Regions from separate parts of the Williamsia sp. DF01-3 genome, predicted to be linked through region 1. Evidence: predicted binding sites of a transcription regulator. Region 1 holds the regulator's gene; each other region holds the start of a gene.
What was found. Region 1 encodes LexA, which represses DNA repair genes until DNA is damaged. Its sites were predicted from a motif close to CGAACANNTGTTCG; they were not measured.
Positions count from the first base shown of each region.

Region 2: the regulator LexA is predicted to act here: its motif matches at 2,242-2,255, upstream of MVA47_RS02825 (HNH endonuclease signature motif containing protein).
Region 3: the regulator LexA is predicted to act here: its motif matches at 1,982-1,995, upstream of MVA47_RS11790 (DUF222 domain-containing protein).
Region 4: the regulator LexA is predicted to act here: its motif matches at 2,221-2,234, upstream of MVA47_RS21215 (DUF222 domain-containing protein).

Region 1 covers NZ_JALKFS010000005.1:2,855,186-2,858,898, reverse strand. Annotated here, with positions in the region: gene MVA47_RS15600 (LysM peptidoglycan-binding domain-containing protein) at 79-600, opposite strand; gene lexA (transcriptional repressor LexA) at 823-1,542, shown strand; gene MVA47_RS15590 (acyl-CoA dehydrogenase family protein) at 1,650-2,792, opposite strand; gene hflX (GTPase HflX) at 2,879-3,713, opposite strand, start outside.
Region 2 covers NZ_JALKFS010000005.1:210,972-214,684, forward strand. Annotated here, with positions in the region: gene MVA47_RS02820 (acyl-CoA dehydrogenase family protein) at 1-543, shown strand, start outside; gene MVA47_RS02825 (HNH endonuclease signature motif containing protein) at 619-2,181, opposite strand; gene MVA47_RS02830 (pyruvate carboxylase) at 2,350-3,713, opposite strand, start outside.
Region 3 covers NZ_JALKFS010000005.1:2,054,761-2,058,473, reverse strand. Annotated here, with positions in the region: gene MVA47_RS11790 (DUF222 domain-containing protein) at 1-1,873, opposite strand, end outside; gene MVA47_RS11785 (MspA family porin) at 2,130-2,771, opposite strand; partial or broken gene MVA47_RS11780 (MspA family porin) at 2,844-3,445, opposite strand.
Region 4 covers NZ_JALKFS010000005.1:4,052,003-4,055,715, forward strand. Annotated here, with positions in the region: gene MVA47_RS21205 (DUF305 domain-containing protein) at 1-192, opposite strand, end outside; gene MVA47_RS21210 (DUF6153 family protein) at 279-704, opposite strand; gene MVA47_RS21215 (DUF222 domain-containing protein) at 1,152-2,216, opposite strand; gene MVA47_RS21220 (DUF1801 domain-containing protein) at 2,454-2,807, opposite strand; gene ychF (redox-regulated ATPase YchF) at 3,042-3,713, opposite strand, start outside.

The DNA.
Region 1 (3,713 bases):
TCAGCGGCCCCGTCGGAATGACCGGACACTCTGTTGTAGAGGATACCGCCCGGCCGATTGCTTGCCCCAACACTGCGGCTACCGCGCGTAGATCGGCGTCACCAGGGATTGCCCCGGCGACAACGCTGAATTGCTCATCGCGTTGAGGTCCATGATCTTCTCCACCACCGCTTCGGTCGGCATCTCGGGTGCGATTCGAGAGGCGATGTCGCCCAACGATTCTCCCGACTGCACATGGACGACAGCGGTCCCGGTGTTCGCCGGAGCGGCACCGCTCTCGACCACCCGGCCGAAGAACATGAGGAACAACACGAGCATCATCAGGCCGATTCCGACCACGGCGGCCCCGGCCCAGGCACGTCGGCGGAAATACACATCGCGCTCGACGGCGACCGTCGGTGCGGAACTGCCCGGCTCGGCGCAGCCAACCACAACACGGCGGTCGGCGGCGAGCCTGCGGTCGGCCGGCCGACGAGTACTGTCGACACGCGCTCGCGCCGTGCGGGTGTACTGATCGGAGGCGACGGGCCCACCGACTCGGGCGAGGCGGCGACGGGGCCGCTCAGCGGCCGGGCGGCTGATGGTGGTGGCTGCAGTCATTGTTCGATCCTCGGGTCAACAGTTCGATCACTCGTTCGATTGAACGATTGTTCGAGTTGTATCACGGTGGTCCGACACACGCCACGCCCAATCGAACAAATGTTTGAGAGTTGTGACAGATTGCATTAGCGTGATCCCCATAATCCAACGAACAACGTGTGCGTTTACCTCTCTCGACAGCTACGACACCTTGGCCGGACACCATACGAACTGGAGGACCTGATGGCCGATACGACAGACACCCGGACGCCGCCGGACGCGGCGGCCGCGACGGTGGTCACTTCCGAACCGCTGGCCGAGGGGTCGCTGACCCCGCGCCAGAAAGCCGTGCTGGAGGTGATCCGGGCGTCGGTCCGCGAACGCGGCTATCCCCCGTCCATCCGCGAGATCGGTGATGCTGTCGGCCTCACCTCCACGTCGTCGGTCGCTCATCAGCTCCGAACCCTCGAGCGCAAAGGATTCCTCCAGCGCGAGAACAACCGTCCCCGGGCGGTCAACATCCAGGACACCGACCTCAATCCGGCCACGGCTGCCGGCCAGGTCCAGGTCCCCGACGAATCCCTGCCGACACCGACGTTCGTTCCGGTCCTCGGCCGCATCGCGGCCGGCGGGCCGATCCTGGCCGAGGAAGCCGTCGAAGACGTGTTCCCGCTACCGAAAGAGCTTGTCGGGGAAGGATCTTTGTTCCTCCTGCGAGTGGTCGGCGAGTCGATGATCGATGCCGCCATCTGTGACGGCGACTGGGTGGTCGTCAGGCAGCAGAATGTCGCAGACAACGGCGACATCGTTGCGGCCATGATCGACGGGGAGGCGACCGTCAAGACGTTCAAACGCACCAAGGATGCGGTGTGGCTGATGCCGCACAACCCAGTGTTCGACCCCATCCCCGGCGACAACGCCGTGGTGTTGGGGAAAGTTGTCACGGTGATGCGGCGCCTCTGAGGCGTCCGGCAACATCCTCGGTAACCGGGCAGACGCGGAGACTACGCAGACACGAGTGGGGTGCACCTTCCGGTGCACCCCACTTCGCGTAGTTCTGAAACTCGTACTCAGACGCCGAGGCTTCGGCCGATGACTTCCTTCATGATCTCGGTGGTGCCGCCGTAGATGGTCTGAACTCGTGAATCGAGGAAGGCCTTGGCCACCGAGTACTCACGCATGTAGCCGTAGCCGCCGTGCAGCTGCAGGCAACGATCGATGAGGTGGACCTGGTTCTCGGTGGCGTAGTACTTCGCCATCGCCGCGTCCGGAACGGTGAGCTTCTTCTCGTTGAGCAGTTCGATACACCGATCGACGAACACACGGGTGGTAGCGGTGGACGTCGCCAGTTCGGCGAGCAGGAACCGCGAGTTCTGGAAGCTACCGATCGGGCGGCCAAATGCCTTGCGGTCCTTCGTGTACTGGATTGTCGTCTCGAGAACCGACTCCATGGCGCCGGCCGCCACAACAGCGATCGACAGGCGCTCCCGCGGAAGGTTCTGCATCAGGTAGATGAAGCCCATGCCCTCCTCGCCCAGCAAGTTCTCGGCGGGCACCTTGACGTTGTCGAAGCTCAGCTCGGCGGTGTCCTGCGCCTTCATCCCGACCTTGTCGAGATTGCGGCCGCGTTCGAATCCCTCCATACCGCGCTCGACCACCAGCAGGCTGAACCCCTTCGCACCGGCCTCAGGGTCGGTGCGGGCCACCACGATGACGAGGTCGGCGTTGATGCCGTTGGTGATGAACGTCTTGGAGCCGTTCAGCACCCAGTTGTCGCCGTCTTTCTTGGCGTTGGTCTTGATGCCCTGCAGATCGGAACCGGTGCCGGGCTCGGTCATCGCGATCGCGGTGATCAGCTCACCGGAGACGAAGCCGGGCAGCCAACGTGCCTTCTGCTCGTCGTTGCAGAGGTCGAGCAGGTACGGAGCCACCACGTCGTTGTGCAGCGCGAAGCCGATACCGCTGTAGCCGCCGCGGACGGTCTCTTCGTCGATGATGGTGTTGTAACGGAAGTCGTCGACTCCCCCGCCGCCGAACTCCTCGGGAGCCTCCACCGCGAGGAATCCGTTCTTGCCTGCTTCGACCCAGACATCCCGGTCCACCAGGTTCTGCTCTTCCCAGCGTTCGTGGTTCGGTGCCACGTGCTGTTCGAGGAAGCTCCGGTACGAATCGCGGAAGAGAAGGTGCTCGGGCTCGAAAAGGGTGCGTTCCATCGTCAGGTCTCCATTACAGGTGGCATTGGTTGGATATCCAACTGTAACCGGATTCTACATCTGGCCCAAAGCTGCAGTTCGGAGCGCTATTCGGCCGCCTCCGGGATGGCCAGAGATGCCAGCTGGCGCGACAGCGCGGCGGGCACCGTGGCGGTGATCGCAGTCCCGTCCGGCTCGTGACGTTCGGTCAATACGTCACCCTCGGCATGGATCCGCGACACGAGGTCGCCACGCTCATACGGCACCCGGACGCTGACGTGCACGTCATTCCTGGCCACCGACTCCCGGATGCGATCGAGGAGTACGTCGATGCCCTCGCCGGTGGCCGCCGAGATGAACACGGCTGTCGGGAACAATCCTTTCAGCTGCGCGAGTACCAGCGGGTCGGCGGCATCGATCTTGTTGATCACGAGCAGTTCGGGAGGAGCCGTTGCCTTCTCCTCCACGAGCACGGATTCGATCACCTTCCGCACCGCCATGATCTGGTCGGTCGGAACCGGGTCCGAACCATCAACGATGTGCAGGAGCAGATCGGCGTCGGCAACCTCCTCGAGGGTCGAACGGAAGGCCTCGACCAGCTGGGTGGGCAGATGCCGGACAAATCCGACGGTGTCGGTGATGACCAGTTCACGGCCATCCTCGAGGGACATCTGACGGGTTGTCGGATCGAGGGTTGCGAACAGGGCGTTCTGGACCAGCACGCCCGAGCCGGTCAGCGCGTTGATCAAACTCGACTTGCCGGCATTCGTGTACCCGACGATGGTCACCGCTGACGCGGCAGCCTGCTTTCGCTTGGCCCGCTTGGTGGTTCGTGACGTCTTCATCTCGCGGATCTCGCGCCGCAGTTTCGCTGTGCGTTCGCGGATCCGTCGACGGTCGGTCTCGATCTTCGTCTCACCGGGTCCGCGCAGTCCCACGCCG
Region 2 (3,713 bases), 2.6 Mb from region 1:
GTCCGCACTGCGCGTGAGTCACTCGACTTCACCAGACCACTCGCGCGGATCGAGTTCACCGGGGCGTCAGCACAGCGCGTCGGCGGCAACGACCTCGTAGCGGGTCTCGACAGGGCGCAGGCCATCGCCATCACGGCTCTCGCCGCCGAACAGGTGGGGGCTGCACGCGCCTGCCTGGAGATGTCTGTCGACTACGCCAAGACCCGTCAACAGTTCGGACGTGCCATCGGGTCTTTTCAGTCGATCAAACATCGACTCACCGACATGCTGGTGGCAATCGAACTGGCCGAGGCAGCTGTACTCGATGCCGCCGACGCCGACTCCCGCAGTAGCGGCGAGTTATTCGTCGCTGCCGCGACGGCCCGAGTACTTGCCTCCCGAGCCGCGACCTTCGCGGCCGAGGAGTCCGTGCAGATCCACGGCGGCATCGGATTCACCTGGGAGCACCCGTTGCACAGGTACTTCCGCCGGGCCAAGACCAGTGAGTTGCTGTTCGGCGACCCCACCGTTCACCTGGAGGCCGTTGCTTCAGCTCTCATCTAGAGCAACCCGCCTTGCCGGGCAGCGCCTGAGTTCGGCAAGGCCTTCTGGCTATGCGTACTCGTCGGGTGATGGCACCTACTCGAGGTGTTCGGACGAATCATCGTGGTCTGCGTGATCGCCCACCGCCGGTGAAGGAGCGTCGAGTTGTCGTGATTTCATCCGTTCCTCGCGTTCATCGAGTGCGGCCTGTCGTTCGTTGATCACGCGTTGCCAGGTGGCTTCGACGGTGACATCGACGTGGTGGGCGCGGTTGATCCTGGGTTGTTGATCGGGGTCGATGTATTTCGGTGGGATCCACGCCACGCGTCCGGCGTCGGGACCATCGGTGACCATGACTGTTTGCCATTGATCGTCGCCGGGTCCGATCATCGCGTGGTGCGGGATGCACGCTGGGGCCAGTTCGTCGATGTCAGTAAAGCCGCCATCGGCCCAGGCGGTGGTGTGATGGATTTCGGTCCAGGAGATCGGGTTACGACAACCCGGACTCGTACAGCCCCGGTCTTTGGCGAACAACGCCATCCGCTGGCCTTGCTGGGCAGTGCGTTTGGCCCGAGCGAAGTAGAGAACGTCCGCGGAGTGGTTGGCGAACACCGCCAACGACCACTCCGCCCGCGCCGCCAACTCCAACGCATCCTTCACGGGTACATCTACCCCGGAGGCGGTGTGGGCGATCCCCGCAGCCTCATCAAGCTGCTGCTTGGTCATCGTGACAATCACCTGCACCGGCAGGCCACGATGCGAAGTACCCAACAACCTGTACTCCAGAATCGTCTTCAAGATCGCCTTGACCGCATCATGCTGACGCTGCGCACGCGAACGGGTGTCACGCCCCGCGGCAGCCTCGAGGATTGCTGGGTCCATGCTCGGGTCGTCTGCGGCGCCGGTGGGTGAGTTCGGGTCATCAGGGTTGTTCATCCCTGGTGCTGCCCACACATCCATCACGGTTCGAAACAACGCCAATGTTGCCGGGTCCAGGTTGCCGGTAATTTTGGCCATCATGTCCAAGCCCTGGCCGCCATCAGACAAGCCCCGGTTACGTCTGCGGTCAGCGTCATCAGTGAGCGACCCGTCCGGATCCACCCGCGCCAACACTTCCCGCCCACACACCTCGAGCTCAGTCGGAGTCAACGTGCGCGCGTTGTCGGTCAGCCACGCATCGACCACGTCATACACCTCCGGCGCTGACTTGTGCGGAATCTTGTCGCGGACTTTGAGCATGACATCCATGTGCGCCAACCCAATCGCGCCCTCGGCCAACGCTTCCGCAGCGGCCGGACATTTCGGCGGCAGCACTTCGCCCTGCATCGACAACAACACACCGGCCGCATCAAGTGCTTTCAACCGCGAGGAGGCATCACCACGAGAGACCCGCAGCTCACTCATCACAAACCGATGCAACGTCGAATGACCAGCCTTACGAAACAAACCCCGATCATTCACCTCCTGCAACCGCCGAAGGCCCTGAAACGACAGTGCCCGAACAACTCTCTCGTTCACCCGCACCAACTCAGCAACCTGCACATCATCAACATCAGCCGACGACGCCCCAGCAATCCGCTGCAGCACCGCATCAAGATCGCGATACAACCCCACCAACAACGGAACCGACGGTGGATCAACCGTCACCGAACCACTCATGAAGCCCCCCAGCCCCGATGAACTACTTTCTCAAAGTCTACCGGTCAAACCCCAGATTGTCGAACGTCTGTTCGAGTAAAAGTGGCCACGTCGACTACCACCGCTACGCGGCCGGCACTCCCTCCGCCGCGAGTTGTGCTCCCGCACATACGTTCTTACGGTCCTTCGTCACCCGATCACCAGAAGCAGGTCGCCACCATCGACCTGTGCTGCACCACTGATGGGCACTCGGCTGACGGTGCCGGAGCGGGGCGCGGTGATCGCGGCCTCCATCTTCATCGCCTCGATGCTTCCCACCAATTCACCCTGCTCGATGGCGTCGCCCTCTTTGACCGACAACGTGACCACACCGGTAAACGGCGCCGGCACCTGTCCCGGATCGGTGCGATCGGCCTTTTCGGCTTCGCGAGTGGTCGTCTCGACGCTGCGGTCACGTACCTGTACCGGACGGAGCTGACCGTTGAGGATGCACAGCACGTTTCGCATGCCCTGGGCATCGGGTTCGGAGATGGCTTCCAGACCGATCAGCAACTCCACGCCGGGTTCGAGTTGCACCCGGTGCTCCTCACCTTGCCGCAGGCCGTAGAAGTATTGATTGGTCGACAACTGCGCGGTGTCTCCGAAGTTGTCGCGGTGGGTTTCGAATTCCGTTGTCGGACCGGGGAACAGCAGCCGGTTCAACGTCTCCCGCTTGACTTCGCTCGGCCCCGACAGTCCCGCAAGCTGTTGTTCCGTGAGGGGTGTGACCGCTCTTGGCTCGGCCCGACCGGCCAGCGCCCGGGACCGCAGCGGTTCTGGCCAGCCACCGGCGGGGTCGCCGAGGTCGCCGCGGAGGAAGTCGATGACCGACGACGGGATGTCATAAGAGGACGGTTCGGCTGCGAAGTCGTCCGCTGTCGCATCGGCGCCGACAAGCGCCAACGCGAGGTCGCCGACGACCTTCGACGACGGGGTCACCTTGACCAATCGGCCCAGAATCCGGTCGGCGCCGGCATAGGCCGACTCGATGTCCTCGAACCGATCGGCCAGGCCGAGCGCCGAGGCCTGCTGGCGCAGGTTGGACAGCTGCCCGCCCGGGATCTCGTGGGTGTACACGCGGCCGGTGGGAGCGGGGAGTCCTGACTCGAATGGCGCATAGTTCGAACGGATTGCGGCCCAGTAGGGTTCGAGGTCGCACACGGCGCTGAGATCGAGCCCGGTGTCACGTGTTGTGTGCTCGGTCGCGGCCACGATCGCCGACAGCGCCGGCTGACTGGTGGTGCCGGCCAACGCGGCGCTGGCGCCGTCGACGGCGTCGACACCGGCGTCCCAGGCCGCGAGGTACGTGGCCAACTGGCCGCCCGGGGTGTCATGGGTGTGGAGATGAACCGGTAGATCAAAACGTGAACGCAGTGCTGCGACAAGGGTTGCGGCGGCCGGGGGACGCAGCAGACCGGCCATGTCCTTGATCGCGAGAATGTGTGCGCCGGCCTCCACCAGTTGTTCGGCGAGCCGCAAATAGTAGTCGAGCGTGTACAGGTCCTCGTCTGGAT
Region 3 (3,713 bases), 800 kb from region 1:
CCTGAGGGGCACCTGGAGGGAGCTGGACTTCTGGCGGAGGGTTGTTCTCCGACGGTCTGGTGGGTCGTGAATCTGGTGGTTGAGGGCCGAGTTCTCGGTTGCGTTGCTCGAGTTCGGCTTTGCGGCGGGCGAGCATGCCCTGACGGGCCTCGATGATGGCTTCGTCCGGGTGGTGGGCACGGTTGACCCGGGGTTGTCGCTCCGGATCCAACAGTGCCGGCGGGATCCAGGCACACCGCCCTGCGTCGGGGCCGTCGGTGATCATCACCGTCTGCCACCGATGCTCCCCCGGTCCGACGAGTTGGTGGTGCTGCGGGCATGCCGGAGCCAGGTGAGTGATGTCGGTGAACCCGCCCTGCGCCCATTCGCGGACATGGTGCGCCTCGGCCCACAACGCCGGATTCGAACAGCCCGGATGCGAACACCCTCGGTGCGCGGCAAACATCGCCAGACGTTGCGCCTCACTGGCCAATCGGCGTGCTCGACCCAGGAACAACGGCTCATTCGAGTGGTTCTCGAAAATTGCCAGCGTCTTGTCGGAACGCACTGCAAGCCTCAGCGCATCAGCGATCGGCAACACCGCACCGGTCGCCGTATAGACCAGGCCCGTGCCGTACGGCCGTGACGGCCCACCAGGGAACGAAGGCAACCAGCTCAGATCCTCCCACTGCGTCTCCAGGTACGGGTGAACGTCCTCCGCTTCACGGTCTTGCTCTGCTTCGGGGTCTGGCTCCAGCGTTGATGCCGGCTCTGGCGTGCGCTCTGCCTCGCGGGCCGGCTCCGGCTTGCGGTCTGGCTCCGGCGTGTAGTCTGGCTCCGGTTCGCGGTCTGATTCTGCTGCCAACGCCAGCGCTCGACCGGGTCCAAACTCAGATCTCGAAAAGCTCTCTCCGCCAACGCCTTCTGGCGACACCTGCTCGCGCATGTACTGGTCGAGCTGGTCTTTGGTCATGTTGATGACGACCTGCACTGGCAAACCGTGATGCGTCTTGCCCAGCTGCCCCGATTCGAGCAGGTACATCAGCATCGATTTCACCGCATCGTGATTACGCTGCGCCGCACTGCGGGTGTCGTTGTCTGCCGCAGCCTGCAGCAGGTCTCTGTCCAACGTCGGATCATCGGCTGCACCTGAGGGCGACAGCGGATCATCAGGATTGTTCATCCCCGGAGCGGCCCACACCGCGAGCATCACATCCAGCAACGCCCGGGTCACCGGGTCCAGATGTCCCGCTACCGTCGACATGAGATCCGTGGCCGGCTTCCCCACGGTGAATCCACGTTTCCGGGCCCTGTCGGTGTCATCGGCCAACGTCCCGTCGGGATCCAAGTACTCGAGGATGCGCTCACCGATCGCCTCGACTTGTCCGGGAGTGTGCTTGCGGCACAGATCAGCCAGCGCCACCTCTGTATTTGTCCGCTTCTCCGCATCGACCTTGTGCGGAATCTTTGCCATCACCCTCGCCACCACTCCAGCGTGATCAAGTCCGATCACACCCTCGCGCAACGCTTCTGCGGTGTTCGGGAATCGAGCATCTACCACTTCACCGCTGGGAGTCACCGACGGCGTCAACGCGTCCATTGCTTCCACCCGAGCTCGGGCAGCCCCCGGGCGCAGCCGCGCCAGCGAGGTCAACATCGCAGCCGGCGAGGAACACCCGAGTTTCGAATACGCGCGTCGCACAACCACTTCCCGCAACACCGGCAACCCTGCGGACTGCAACCGCCGCGATGCGACCTCCAATCGGTCGACCAGACGTACACAATCCTCGTCGGAAAGCGTCGTCAGATTCAGTTCGGCGAGCTGATCGATCGCCGACTCCAGATCTGACACCGCGCCCACCACAGGCGAATCGATGACAGCACCGTCGGACATGATGACCCCCCAGTCAACCGAAAAGCGAACGCTGACAACAGATGCGGAGTGCCTCAGTTGTCAGGACGATTCCCTATGACCAATTGTAATCCAATATCAGCAGATTGTCGAACGCATGTTCGAATGCTCACGGTCGCGGCGCCTTCCCGGCCAGCACCAGCAATTTCATCGTCCTGGTGAAACACCGAAAGCCGGAACACCCTGCGGTGGTCCGGCTTCCGGGTTGTTCAGTTGTCAAGCAGCAGGGATCTGCCTATCAGCCGAGGCTGAACTTGGAGCCCCACAGGGTGACGATGCCGGTGACCGACGGGGTGTCGACGGTGACCTTGACGTACGCCTGTCCTTCGGCGTATCCGGCGCAGCCGTCGATCTTGACGGTTTCCTGGCTGTAAGCGATGCCGCCGGCGTTGCCCTCGAAGCTGAAGTCGGTGGCGTCGTCGGACGACAGGATCGGCACGTAGGTGGCCTCACCGGGTCCGAGCGTCAGACCGCCGCTCAGGCCGGCCTCGGGAGTGGTGAACGGGGTGCCGGGAGCCGAAAGATCCAGCGAGGTCCCGATACCGGCTTTACCGCCGGCACCGAAGGTCAGCTGGCAGCCGACAACGTAACCGGCTTCGACGGTGGCGCCTTCGGCTTCACCGTCGACGGTGACGAGCACCTTGCCCGACAGCCACACGTTGCGGCTGGTCGGAACCGCCACGGTCGACGGCTGGATGTTGACGAACTCGTCCTTCAGCGTGACGGTGACGTTGGAGCCGTCGATCAGCTTCTGGGTGGCGACGCCACCGGGCAGAGCACCGGCAGCTGCGCCGCCGGCACCCATGGAGGACAGTGCGATGGCCGAGACACCGGCGATGCCGGCCACCGCGGCGAGACGACGCGAGAGTTTGTTGCGCATGATTCCCCTTCAGGAATATGAATCTGCTTGCGGCAGATAAGATTTCAGGCTAGTTGGTTTATCTGCCGACGATCAGTTCAGGCTGAACGGGGCGCCATAGAGGGTCGACTTGATGACGTAGTTGCCCTCGGTCTGCACGGTGGTGAAGGCGCGAGCCTGGGCGTATCCGCCACACTGCTGCACCTCGATGCCCTGACGCTTGTACTGGACGCTTGCAACGCCGCCCTCGAAGCTCTTGGTGCCGAGCGGAACGAAAGCCGCTTCACCAGGTGCCAGTGGGAACGTGAGCGAGCCGTCGAGGCCCAGGCTCAGAGAAGAATCGATGGAGGCGTTCAGGCCACCTTCGAGACCGGTGATGTCGACCTGGCAGCCGACGATGTAGCCGGTGGTCAGGGTACCGCTGGCGCCATCGGCGGTCACGGTGACGAGGCCGGAAACCTCTGCGGCGCGACCTGCGCCGTTGTTCGCCAAGGACGGGACCGGGTAAGCGGCCTCGCCGGTGCGGCTGATCTTGACGACGGTGCCGTCGACACCTGGGTCACCTTGCTGCCGCTGGGCAGGGGTCCTGCGGCGGCGTTTCCTGCGCCCATGCTGGCCAGGCCAATGGCGGCAACCGCGGTAATCGCGCCAGCGCCGACAACGCGGCGCAGACCGAACATGCTGAACTTGCTCATTCGTTCCCTCTCACAGGATTGCTGTGTAATCCAAGCTCAACCAAATCGTGAGCTCGAAGTGGCCAAAAGGTTCAGCGGAATCTTCTACCGGGGCAATCAACGGGCTTGTATGCCCGCAGTTTCCAGTAGGTAAATCTCGGCCGAACACCTTGCCCACACCGCGGTCGCCATTGGGGACGTCGCACGGGATACGCCCAACCCCCGCACTGGTTCTGGCCGTATCGAGCGGAACGTTAGCCCCAGGAACAGGTGCGGGCAACGGTTGGCA
Region 4 (3,713 bases), 1.2 Mb from region 1:
GGCATTGTTGAATGCGGCGGCCTGTTCCGAATTCGAGGCCGTCGGAGCGGCAGATGTGGCAGACGATTGGTGGGACATCGAGCCCATGTCGTGGTCACCGTTGTCAGAACTGCACCCCGCAAAAAGCAGGGTGGCCGACGCAGCGATGCCGACAAGCGCGAAACCGGTTCGGCGAGAACGTGTTTTGTACATGATTGTTCCTTCGAATGTTGAAAGGGATCGGCGTGCGAAACACACACCATGACGAGGACTCACCCGCGGGAAACGGGCGGGGCCCATCAGATCCTCAAGATCGACAACTTTTCGAGGGAGGGCGCGGCCCAGGGTGGGGCGCGAGAGGCGTACCTGCCGTCGCCGGGAACGTGAATTCGCGGTCCGGCGTTGGCGCCTTGACGTCCGAGTAGCCGCCGCACGATCAGCAACACCGACGCGACGGTTATCAACGCCATACAGAGGGCCATGGCTGCGTGCGTCGTCCAGTGGGTACTGTCGGCTGCCATCGCCGGCGGAGCCATGGTTGTGTGGCCCGCATGCTCCTGGTGGGTGGTGACTGCGGCATGCGCGCCTGCGACGCCATGCGCCGGTGCATGCACCATGGGCACCGAGTGCATGAGGAGAACTGCCAGTAGCGCTGCAAACGCCGATACCGCGACAGTGGCGGTTGAGCCGACGAAGGCGGAGTCAGCGCGCTGCGTACGCTTCATCTCACCCTCCTCGTGTCGGCCAAAATCGACTATACCCCCGTAGGGTACCGAAGCAAGTAGGTCGACTTCGACTAGAGCCACTTCGTGGCCTGGCGTAACGCAGGTTCCGTAGCGACCTGCTGTCCGGCCCGCGTGTGTTGATCCAGATCTTCCGGTCGCCATTCAGGACCACTCGGATGATGCCCCGGGTTTTGAGGTCGTGGTGCTCTTTGCACAGGCACTCGAAGTTCGCTTCGATCGACCACCCACCGGCCTTGGGGTTGGCATGGTTGAACGGCACGATGTGGTCGAGCTCGCATTTGTCCGCGGGGACGAAACAGCCCGGATACCGGCAATGCCCATCGAGCGCACGCACTATTCGAGCCAGCCTTGCCCCGGGTCGATATCTCAACGCGCCCGGCGGCGGCGTACTCCAACCACCGTGGCCATCCTGATCGGGTGGCGCTTTCAGGGCGGCGGCAGGCCCAGGTTCTTCTCCCCCAGCACGATTCGACTTCCGCCGTCGACCGAGCTCATCAACACCGCCGTGATGTCGTCACGGGTGATCGCCGCGCCTGCGGCAGTGGTGAACAAATCGAGGAGTCCCGAGACTGCCTTTTCCCCGACCGTCACCAAGCCCCGCCACCTGGACCGACCTGCCAACGACCGCGACTGCTCACAATCGAGCGGCCCATACCCGAGCAGATATCCCGGATTTGATGACAACCCCAGGACTGTCGGCAGGTCGACCACCAACTCCGTCCATGCGCGAGGAGCCGACCGCGCCGGCTTCCGCTCTGCATCGGCCAGGTCGCGCGTGTCTGCTTCTGAACTGACGGCTGATTCTGCGGGATTCGACGTCTCGGCGACAGCAGCTTCAGTCTGGCCATGGCTGGTTGCGATCGCATCGAGCACCGCGTCCACTTGTCCGGCCCGATCGTCCGGCGCCATTTCATCGAGCTGCGCTTTGACCCGGACCGCTTCTTCCGCAGTGCATGCGGTGATCACACTCGCCATCCCACCCGCACGCCGACGCACCACCACCCGCCGAGCCGGATCGGCTACCTCGTTATCGTCCGCGGCCTCCGGCTCGAACAACATCAGATGACGATCCAGTTCTTCGGCAAATGAGTTGTCACCCAACAGCATCGCGTCGTCCGCGAGCACACCGTCTAGGTCCATCACCGCGTCCCGGTACCCCCGCGATGCCCGGTGATGCAGCGCCTTGAGCTTGCCGATGCTCACCTCACCGGCATCAAGCGCCTCGGCCAAAGCCGGCAGGTGATCCAGCAACCGCCGACACCGCAACAAATGATCGGCCTGCCCGGTGGTGTATCGCCACGCCACCGCAATCTCACACGCCGCCGCCCGAGTGCCGTTCTCGTCGTCATTGCTCGAGACATACCGGTAGTACTCCAGGCCGTCATCGAGCCGCCGCGCCCACGCCCGATTGACCTCACGAACCCCAGACTGCACCCGCGACAACAACTCCGACGCCTCAGCGCCCATCGTGGTGGCCCCCGGCCAACTCACAACTCGATCATAGGTTCGAAGTCTGACAAGTGTTTGAGCCGAACGCAGTTGACTACACGTCCAAGCGAAACTCCACCACGTTCCGTCACAGAACAACCTGTGCAGCCGACACCTCCGCGTCCACGACGCGTTTCAACTCGCCGTGGAGCCGATGAACGGAGCACGCGACTGAGCCCAGCCCAAACGACGCCGTGTCGAGCGGTCAGAGCCGGGCCCAAGCGCGCCAGTACACCCCGCTCAGGAAACCACTGATTGGACGATCTCGGCGATGCGCTTCTCCGTGGGCTGGTCGAGGGTCTCGAAGTACCATGCTGCGGGCATCAATGTTCCGTCGGACGCGCCTGCGGGGACGAGCGCGACCTTCTCGGTGAGAGCAAGGTTGACGCGTTCGTCGTTACGCAACGTCACCAGTGCAGGCGTGCTCGCGGAGAGCGCATAGGCGGGCATGCCGTACCAGATCCGCGGCTTCAGCGTGGGCGCGGCAGCCACGATGACCTCGTGCACTCGCTGCATGAGTGACCGCCCCGGTTCGTCCATCTTCGCGATCTTGTCGACCACCTGGGCAAGGTTCTTCTCGTCCTTCGATGCCATGTCATGTCCTCTCGTCAGCCAATGCCTTGCATCGGCAGTTGAAGTCGGCGCAATCACGCGCCGCACCTCATCCGGACATGTCCCGAGCGAGTCGGGCCTCTCCGCAATGTTTCAGGCGACCCGCGCCTGGAAGTGCAGTCGGCAGCATCCGCTGCCACATTGAGGATAACCACGCTCTTGCAACGGCGCGGGCCGAAACAGAGTAGGTCAGGACTCTTCTTCTCGGCGATTCGATCACACGTTGAAGCGGAACTCCACGACATCCCCGTCGGCCATCACGTAGTCCTTGCCTTCCATCCGGACCTTGCCTGCAGCTTTCGCCGCAGCCATCGAGCCGGCGGCGTCGAGGTCGTCGAATGACACGATCTCGGCTTTGATGAAGCCCTTCTCGAAGTCGGTGTGGATGACACCTGCAGCCTTGGGCGCGGTGTCGCCCTTGTGAATTGTCCACGCGCGCGACTCTTTTGGTCCCGCGGTGAGGTAGGTCTGCAGCCCGAGGGTGTGAAATCCCGCGCGGGCCAGTGAATGCAGGCCGGGCTCGTCCTGGCCGATGGAGTCGAGCAGCTCCTGGGCATCCTCGGCGTCGAGTTCGAGCAACTCGCTCTCCACCTTGGCGTCGAGGAACACCGCGTCTGCCGGGGCCACAACAGCTTTGAGTTCAGCGATGCGGTCGGCGTCGGTGAGCACGGACTCATCGGCGTTGAACACGTAAAGGAAGGGCTTGGTGGTCATCAGATGCAGCTCACGGAGTTTCGCGAAGTCCAGCGAGTCCTTCTGTGAGAACAGGGTCTTGCCTTCGTCGAGTACCTTCTGCGCGGCCTGGGCAGCCGCCACGACCTCGACGAGGTCCTTGTTCTTCCGAGAATCCTTCTCCAGCCGCGGCAGCGCCTTCTCGAGCGTCTGCAT